Regions from separate parts of the Stutzerimonas sp. LR2 genome, predicted to be linked through region 1. Evidence: predicted binding sites of a transcription regulator. Region 1 holds the regulator's gene; the other holds the start of a gene.
The links. The regulator FliA, encoded in region 1, starts transcription of late flagellar genes. The targets are predictions, from matches to a motif close to CTAAAGTTTNNNNNNNNNNNGCCGNTAA.
Positions count from the first base shown of each region.

Region 1 (4,209 bases):
TCTTGCTCGGCGCGCATGGCATCGCGGTCGTGCTGGATGCCGGCAACGCGGTCCACCTGCCCCGCCATGAGGACGAGATTGAGCAGGTTGCTTTCAAGCTCGGTGATCAGTCGGGTCACCCGCTTGATCACCTGGCCGGTTAGATCCTGGAAGTCCTGGGCCAGCATGATCTCGCTGAGATTCTGCGAAAGCTGGCTGCCATCGTTCATGCTGCGCTGCAGGTACTGGTCGATGCGCTTGACCAGATCGCGGAACTGCTCGGCATTCATGTCACGGCGCATGAAGCGCTGCCAATCGGCCGTCAGGCTCTGGGCCTCGTAGCTGACATAGTTCACCAGCGGGGCCGATTCCTCGACCAGGTCCATGGTGCGATTGGCGGCTTTCTCGGTCATTTCCACCACGTAGGACAGACGGTCGGTGGCATCGGTGATCGGTGACGGGTCGCCGCCCGTGGCGCAGGTGTCCATCTCGAGCTTGACGATGGCGTTGTGCAGCTCGCGCGTGAGCTTGCCCACTTCCTGATAGAGCCCGTTGTTGCGCACCTGATTGAGCTCGTTGAACATCTGCGTCGCTTCATCGAAGCGGCCTTGCTGCAGGCTTTCAATCAGGCGGGGTGCATTGGCCTTCAGAGTCGCTTCGAACTCTGCCAGGCTTTGGTCTGCTTGCGTCATAGTGCCCTCGCGGCGTTACTGCTTCAGCCGTTGACGCGCTCGAAGATCTTCTCGATCTTTTCCTTGAGCACCTGGGCGGTGAAGGGTTTGACCACATAGCCATTGACCCCGGCCTGGGCCGCTTCGATGATCTGATCGCGCTTCGCCTCGGCGGTCACCATCAGTACCGGCAGATGCTTGAGGCGCTCGTCCGCGCGCACTGTGCGCAGCAGATCGATACCGCTCATGCCCGGCATGTTCCAGTCGGTGACCAGGAAATCGAAGCTGCCGCTTTTCAGCATCGGCAGTGCGGTGGTGCCGTCGTCCGCCTCGGCGGTGTTGGTGAACCCCAGATCACGCAAGAGGTTCTTGATGATTCGTCTCATCGTCGAGAAGTCATCGACGATGAGGATTTTCATGTTCTTGTCCAAGTCGACCTCCGTAAGTCCCAAAATGCCTCAGCAAACCGAGCACGTCATACCGCAAACAATTGTCAATTGGCGCGCCATTCGCCGAGGCGTGCACGCAAGCGCGCAGCACACTGGCTATGCAACTGGCTCACACGCGACTCGCTGACTCCCAGCACCTGACCAATTTCCTTCAAGTTCAACTCTTCGTCGTAATACAGCGACAGCACCAGCTTCTCGCGTTCGGGCAGATTACCGATGGCATCGGCCAGCGCCTGCTGGAAACGCTCGTCCTCCAGATCGCGAAACGGTTCCGGATGGGTGCTGCTCGCGTCTTCCTGCAGTTCGCCGTGCTCGCCTTCCTGCAGCAGATCGTCAAAGCTGAAGAGGCGGCTGCCCAGCGTGTCGCCGAGAATGGCGTAATACTCGTCGAGGCTAAGCTTAAGTTCGGCCGCAACCTCGTGATCTTTAGCGTCACGCCCGGTTTTCGCCTCGATGGCGCGGATCGCCTCGCTGACCATGCGCGAGTTGCGGTGCACCGAGCGCGGCGCCCAGTCTCCCTTGCGCACTTCGTCGAGCATGGTGCCGCGGATGCGGATACCGGCGTAGGTTTCGAAACTGGCACCTTTGCCGGCGTCGTATTTCTTCGCTGCTTCCAGCAGTCCGATCATTCCAGCCTGGATCAGATCGTCCACCTGCACACTGGCAGGCAGGCGCGCCAACAGGTGGTAAGCGATTCGCTTGACCAACGGGGCGTACTGATCGATCAGGCGGTACTGCGCATCCTTTGCCTGAGCCTTGCTGTAATACATAGCGGATCCGGCACCTGTCATTCGTGACTTTGAGAAGCGGGACTGATGAGGCGCTCCACGAAGAATTCGAGATGGCCGCGCGGTGTTGCGGGCAACGGCCAGGTATCGATCTTCTGTGCGATGGCCTTGAAGGCCAGCGCGCATTTCGAGCGCGGATAGGCCTCGTAGACCGCACGCTGTTTCTGTACCGCCTTGCGCACGGCCTCGTCGTAAGGCACGGCGCCAACGTACTGCAGCGCCACATCGAGAAACCGTTCGGTAACCTTAGTCAGTTTGGCGAACAGGTTGCGACCTTCTTGCGGCGCATGGGCCATGTTGGCCAACACGCGGAAGCGGCTGATGCCGTAGTCACGATTGAGCAGCTTGATCAGCGCGTAGGCGTCCGTGATCGATGTCGGCTCGTCGGTGACCACCAGCAGCACCTCCTGCGCGGCGCGCACGAAGCTGACTACCGAGTCGCCGATACCGGCCGCGGTGTCGATGATCAGCACGTCGATCTCGTCGCCCATCTCGCTGAATGCCTGGATCAGCCCTGCGTGCTGCAGGGACGACAGTTGCACCATGCTCTGGGTACCGGACGCTGCCGGCACGATGCGAATGCCACCTGGCCCCTGGATGAGCACGTCACGCAGATCGCACTCGCCGGCAATTACGTCGGCCAGGGTGCGCTTGCTGGTCAGACCCAGCAGCACGTCGACGTTGGCCAAGCCGAGGTCGGCGTCGAGCAGCACCACGCGCCGACCGAGATCGGCCAGGGCCAGCGCCAGATTGACCGACACGTTGGTCTTGCCGACGCCACCCTTGCCGCCGGTCACCGCAATCACCTGTACGGGATGCATACCCATGTTCACACGCCTATATCTTGCTGGGGCCTTTCGGCCGGCGATGCGCACGCAGGGCACGCATCTGATTCATTCTGGTACCGCTGTCGCCACATCATCCAGCCCGCCGTGACGAACCGTTGTACAACCCGGCGAACATATCGGCCATGGTTTCCTCGCTCGGTTCCTCGCCGGATTGCAAACTCACCGCACGGCTCACCAGCTGATGGCTACGCGGCAGATGCAGGTCGTCCGGAATGCGCGGGCCGTCCGCGAGGTAGGCTATCGGCAAGTGCTGGCTGATTGTGAGCCCGAGCACATCACCGAGGCTGCCCGCCTCATCCAACTTGGTCAGAATACAGCCAGCCAGGCCGCAACGACGATAGTTGTGCCATGCCGCCTTGAGCACCTGGCTCTGGCTGGTTGCCGCCAGCACCAGGTAATTCTTCGATTTGACACCCTTGTCCGAAAGCGCCTGCAGCTGCATGCGCAGCGTCGGATCGCTGGCGGGCAGGCCGGCAGTGTCGATCAGGATCACCCGCTTGCGCGCCAGCGAAGCCAGCGACTTGCTCAGGGGCTCGCTCGGATCGAGTTGCAGCACCGGTACGTCAAGGATGCGGCCAAGCGTCTTGAGCTGCTCCTGGGCGCCGATGCGGTAGTTGTCCATGCTCGCCAGAGCGATGCTCTGCGCGCCGTACTTCAGCACATAGCGAGCGGCAAGCTTGGCCAGCGTGGTGGTCTTGCCGACGCCCGCGGGCCCGACCAGGGCAATCACCCCGCCCTCTTCCAGCGGCTCGTTCTTGCTGACCTTGATGGCCTGCGCCAGATGCGCCAGAACCATCCGCCAGGCCTGACGCGCATCAGTGATGGCGGCGACCTTGTCCAGCAGGCTGCGCGACAGTTCCGCCGGCAGACCCAGACGCTGCAGGCGACGCCACAGGCCTGCCTGCTGCGGGCGGCGGCTCTGCTCCTGGCCCCAGGCGATCGAACCGAGCTGCACTTCGATCAGCTCGCGCAGGCCGTGCAGTTCCGAATACATCGCCTCGATCGCGCGGGCGTCCACCGCAGCGGCCGGCTCGGCCACCGCGGCAGGTTGCGGCTTGCTCGCCGCAGCGGCTAGCTTCTCGTCAACCAGTTGACGATCCTGCATCTTCGCGCGGGGTGCGGCACTCAGCTCGGCATGGGCACTGGCCAGGCGCGACTGCGTCTTGCGCAATTCGGCCTCCAGCGCGGCATTCGGCTTGGCTGCCGCCGGCGCGGACTGCATCGGGTAGTCGAGGACAGCCGTCAGCTCGACGCCGCCGGCGACCCGGCGATTGCCGATGATCACGGCATCGGCGCCCAGCTCGTCACGCACCATTTTCATGGCGATGCGCATATCGGCGGCGAAGAAACGTTTGACCTGCATGGCCTGCACCCTCGGTTAATTCTGACCCACCGTCGAGACGATGGTGACCTGCTTGTTGTCCGGTATTTCCTGGTAGGCCAGAACATGGATGTTCGGCACCGCCAGACGCGC
Region 1 is NZ_JBVTRR010000002.1:466,960-471,168, reverse strand. Features, by position in the region: gene ACVRRC_RS08705 (protein phosphatase CheZ) at 1-671, opposite strand, end outside; gene ACVRRC_RS08700 (chemotaxis response regulator CheY) at 695-1,069, opposite strand; gene fliA (RNA polymerase sigma factor FliA) at 1,144-1,869, opposite strand; gene fleN (flagellar synthesis regulator FleN) at 1,887-2,714, opposite strand; gene flhF (flagellar biosynthesis protein FlhF) at 2,806-4,098, opposite strand; gene flhA (flagellar biosynthesis protein FlhA) at 4,114-4,209, opposite strand, start outside.

Region 2 (4,209 bases), on a different contig from region 1:
TAGCACAGGCTCTTGCAGAACGGGATGTGGATGTACACCGACAGCGGCTTGGGCGGCTGCGCCTGATTGCTGCGCGCAGCGGCAGCGCGGTAGTCGTCCTCGGCGAAGGCCTGATGGAACTGCGGGGCAGTAGGGTAGGACGTGTAGCGTGGACCGGGACGGTCGTATTTCTCGACCAGGGCCCGGTTGAAGCTCGGCAGTTGGTCCATTGTTCGTTTCACCTAAGGGTTGAATTCGGAGTCGGAAGCGGAACGCGGTGCCACCCTCGGGTGTTTCCGGCTCAGGCAGGTCATGGGCGCGAATTATGGACGATCAGGCCTCATGCGCCGACTGTCTCAGATCAAGAATAGCGCCCCGCACCGCACCGCTGGGCGGGATGCAGGGCGCAGAAGACGCGAGACCGCGGCTGGCCTCGCGTGCGTGCTCAGAGCTTGAACTGGCCGACCAGACGGTTCAGTTCGGTAGCCAGGCGCACCAGTTCATCGCTGATCTGCGAGGTTTGTGCCGCGTCGGCCGAGGTGGTGTCGGCAATGCGGCTGATGGTGGTGATGTTGCGGTTGATCTCCTCGGCCACCGCACTCTGCTGTTCGGCAGCCGTGGCGATCTGGGTGTTCATCTCGTTGATGGTGCCCACTTCGTTGGCAATCACGCTCAGGCTCTGTGCGGCTTTCTCGACGCACTGCGAGCCGGAACGCGCACGCAGCTGCGCCTCCTTCATCGCCTGTACCGCGTTGCGCACGCCGCTTTGCAGCTGCTCGATCATGGCCTGAATTTCTTCGGTGGACTTCTGCGTGCGCGAGGCGAGGGTACGCACCTCGTCAGCCACCACCGCGAAGCCGCGGCCCTGTTCGCCGGCGCGGGCTGCTTCGATCGCGGCGTTCAGCGCCAGCAGGTTGGTCTGCTCGGCGATGCCGTTGATCACCCCGAGCACCATGTCGATGCTGGCGCTGTCGCTCTCGACCCGCTGGATCACCTCGGCGGCCTTTTCGATTTCGGCGATCAGCACTTCGATACCATCCAGCGCTTCGCTGGCGACCTTCACGCCGGCCTTCGATTCATTGTCCGCTCCGGTGGAAGCAGTTGCCGTATGGCTGGCGTTGCGCGCCACTTCCTGCACGGTGGCACTCATCTCGTTCATCGCCGAGGCGACCAGATCGGTCTCGCTGCGCTGGTCGTTGACCGCGGCCAGGGTCTTTTCCGCGACATGGGAGACGCGTTCGGACACATCGGTGAGCTGGTGCGTGACCCCGGCGACTGCTTCCAGGCTATGGCGGAACTTGCCGATCATGCGGTTGAAGGCATCGCCCATGGCGCCGATTTCATCCTTTGCACCGACCGCGACACTGCGGCTGAGATCCTCGTCTTCGGCCATGCTGTCCATGGTGTGGCGCATGGCGTTGATACGACGCAGGATCACATGGCGGACGGTCATGCACATCACCACCACGCCGACAATCAGCAACAACAACTGGATCGCGCCGCTGACGAGGATATTGCGGTCGACCTCCTGATCCAGCGCCTTGAGGTCGTAGCTGATGCGCACGGCGCCCATGACGGCGTTCTCGGCGACCTGGTGGCAGGTCAGGCAGTTGGTTCCGCGGTAGTCGGCATGGGCAAGGATCGGGTTGATCACGGTCAGCACCCGGCCGCCATCCTTCTTGTCGACCTGAATGATCGACTCGCCCGTCAACGCCTGACGATCGAGCGCGTCGGCAGGCGCCTGATGCGCGTAACCGGGACCGAACACCTTGGTCACTTCATCGCCTCGGATGATGCGCGCATCGATGACGCCGGGGCGTGCCAGGATCTTGTTTCGCAGCACCTCGCGCTGCGCCATGGTACCGGTCAGCATCATGGTGTTGATGCTGTCGAAGTACGAGTCGGCGGCATCCTTGGTCTGCTGCTCGACCACCTGCAGAACCAGCCGCTTCTCCGTGCTGGCAGCGATGAACAGCGAGGCCGACATGATCGCCACCAGCACCAGCACCAGCGCCAGGTTGATCTTCGTCTGCACGGACATTTGTCGAGGGGCGGAGTTGTTCATGGTTTTCCTTAGTACTACTGCCACGCGGGAGGTAGCTGTCACTGCACTCTTGTTTTATTGGTTTCCCATGACGACGCAGCAACGAGCTGGGCGATCTGAAGCTCGTATCGGCTAGTAGCGTGGATTCTTGAAACTTCGAAGCCGGTGGTAGCCTTGCGCCATTATGGCGCGCGCTATGGTATTGCTTTCCGAGGAATGTGAACCACGTCGCTCGACCAATGACGGAGCAAATGCAGCTTTCACTGACTCAGGTCATGAGTTCGAGGGCAGGGGCGGCGGTCCTGGTTGGCATCTTGCTGTAACCGCGCACTGCTAAAGAACAGAAGCGGCGGTATGCATCACGCCGGTGCAAACGGGCATGAGACATAGCGCCGCTTTACAGAATGGCAAAGCGATATTAGCGTTGCCGACCCGTCTGGCAGGCGATTGGAAAAGACGTCAGTGAACGGGCATCTTTTCTGCATTCCTCCGTTGCGTTCGCTGCGAACCCCTTATGAAAACGATGGTCGTAGGCTCTACGCCGGCAAGACCGGGCAACACCGCAAGGCAGCTGCTGTTCCTACAAGCAGTGCATCGATTGGAACCTTCATTTCAAGGACTCACATGATCAAGAAATGCCTTTTTCCCGCTGCCGGATATGGCACCCGTTTTCTCCCCGCAACCAAGGCCATGCCCAAGGAAATGCTGCCGGTGGTGAACAAGCCGCTGATCCAGTACGGGGTAGAGGAGGCGCTGGCGGCAGGGCTCACGCAGATCGCCATGGTCACCGGGCGCGGCAAGCGCTCGCTCGAAGACCACTTCGATATCAGCTATGAGCTCGAGCATCAGATTCGCAACACCGACAAGGAAAAGTACCTCGTCGGTATTCGTCGCCTGATCGACGAGTGCAGCTTTTCTTACACCCGTCAGGTGGAAATGAAGGGGCTGGGCCACGCGATTCTCAGCGGCCGTCCGCTGATCGGTGACGAGCCGTTCGCCGTGGTGCTGGCAGACGACCTCTGCATCAACCTCGATGGCGACCCGGTGCTGGCGCAGATGGTCAAACTGTACAACCAGTTCCGCTGCTCGATCGTGGCGATCCAGGAAGTACCGCCGGAAGAAACCAGCAAGTACGGCGTGATTGCCGGCGAGATGATTCGCGACGACATCTTCCGCGTCAGCCACATGGTCGAAAAGCCCAAGCCGGAAGACGCCCCGTCGAACCTGGCGATCATCGGCCGTTACATCCTCACCCCGGACATCTTCGAGCTGATCGAGCAGACCGAGCCGGGCAAGGGAGGTGAAATCCAGATCACCGACGCGCTGATGAAGCAGGCAAAGGACGGTTGCGTGCTGGCCTACAAATTCAAGGGACAGCGTTTCGACTGCGGTAGCGCCGAGGGATACATCGAGGCGACCAACTTCTGCTACGAGAACTTCTACCTCACCGGTAAGGCGTTCTGATCCAGTCGGGCCACCTCAGGGTGGCCCGATCGTTTTATGGCGCGGGCAATTCCTCGGCGCCCGGCCCGAGCGGCTGGCCATAGCTGAACTCCACATAGTTGCCCGCCGGGTCGCGTACCCCACAGTAGTAGCCCACCGGATAGGGCTCGTCGCGCGGCTCCCAGATCAAGCAGCCATCCGCGCGCGCCAATTCGGCTACCGCATCCACTTCCTCCCGAGTGGCCATGGCGAAACCGAAATGGCTGTAGTCGTTCTCCGCCAGCGAGCGATCCATGCCGCCCGGCATGATCACGAAGATGAATTCACGCTCCTTGCCGGGCTCGGCCATCCAGACGATGCGTGAGCCTTTGCCAGGGCGTTCGTGGAACACCCGCATTCCGCAAAACCGCGTGTAGAAGGCGATACAGGCGTCCAGGTCTGGCACATGCAGCGCCAGGTGGGTGAGGGTGGGGCGCATGGGGCACTCCTTCGGTGAATCAGGCGCAAAGCCTGGGTTATGCTGTTCGCTACAGAAGGAGACAACTCTACATGGCTTACGACTTCGATCTATTCGTCATCGGTGCGGGTTCCGGTGGCGTACGTGCGGCGCGCTTCGCTGCAGGCTTTGGCGCGAAAGTGGCCGTCGCCGAGAGCCGCTACCTGGGCGGCACCTGCGTCAACGTCGGCTGTGTGCCGAAGAAGCTGCTGGTCTACGGTGCGCACTACGCTGAGGACATCGGCCA
Region 2 is NZ_JBVTRR010000004.1:265,600-269,808, reverse strand. Features, by position in the region: gene hemN (oxygen-independent coproporphyrinogen III oxidase) at 1-209, opposite strand, end outside; gene ACVRRC_RS15635 (methyl-accepting chemotaxis protein) at 425-2,044, opposite strand; gene galU (UTP--glucose-1-phosphate uridylyltransferase GalU) at 2,648-3,487, shown strand; gene ACVRRC_RS15625 (VOC family protein) at 3,522-3,944, opposite strand; gene gorA (glutathione-disulfide reductase) at 4,016-4,209, shown strand, end outside.
Region 2: the regulator FliA is predicted to act here: its motif matches at 2,149-2,176, upstream of ACVRRC_RS15635 (methyl-accepting chemotaxis protein).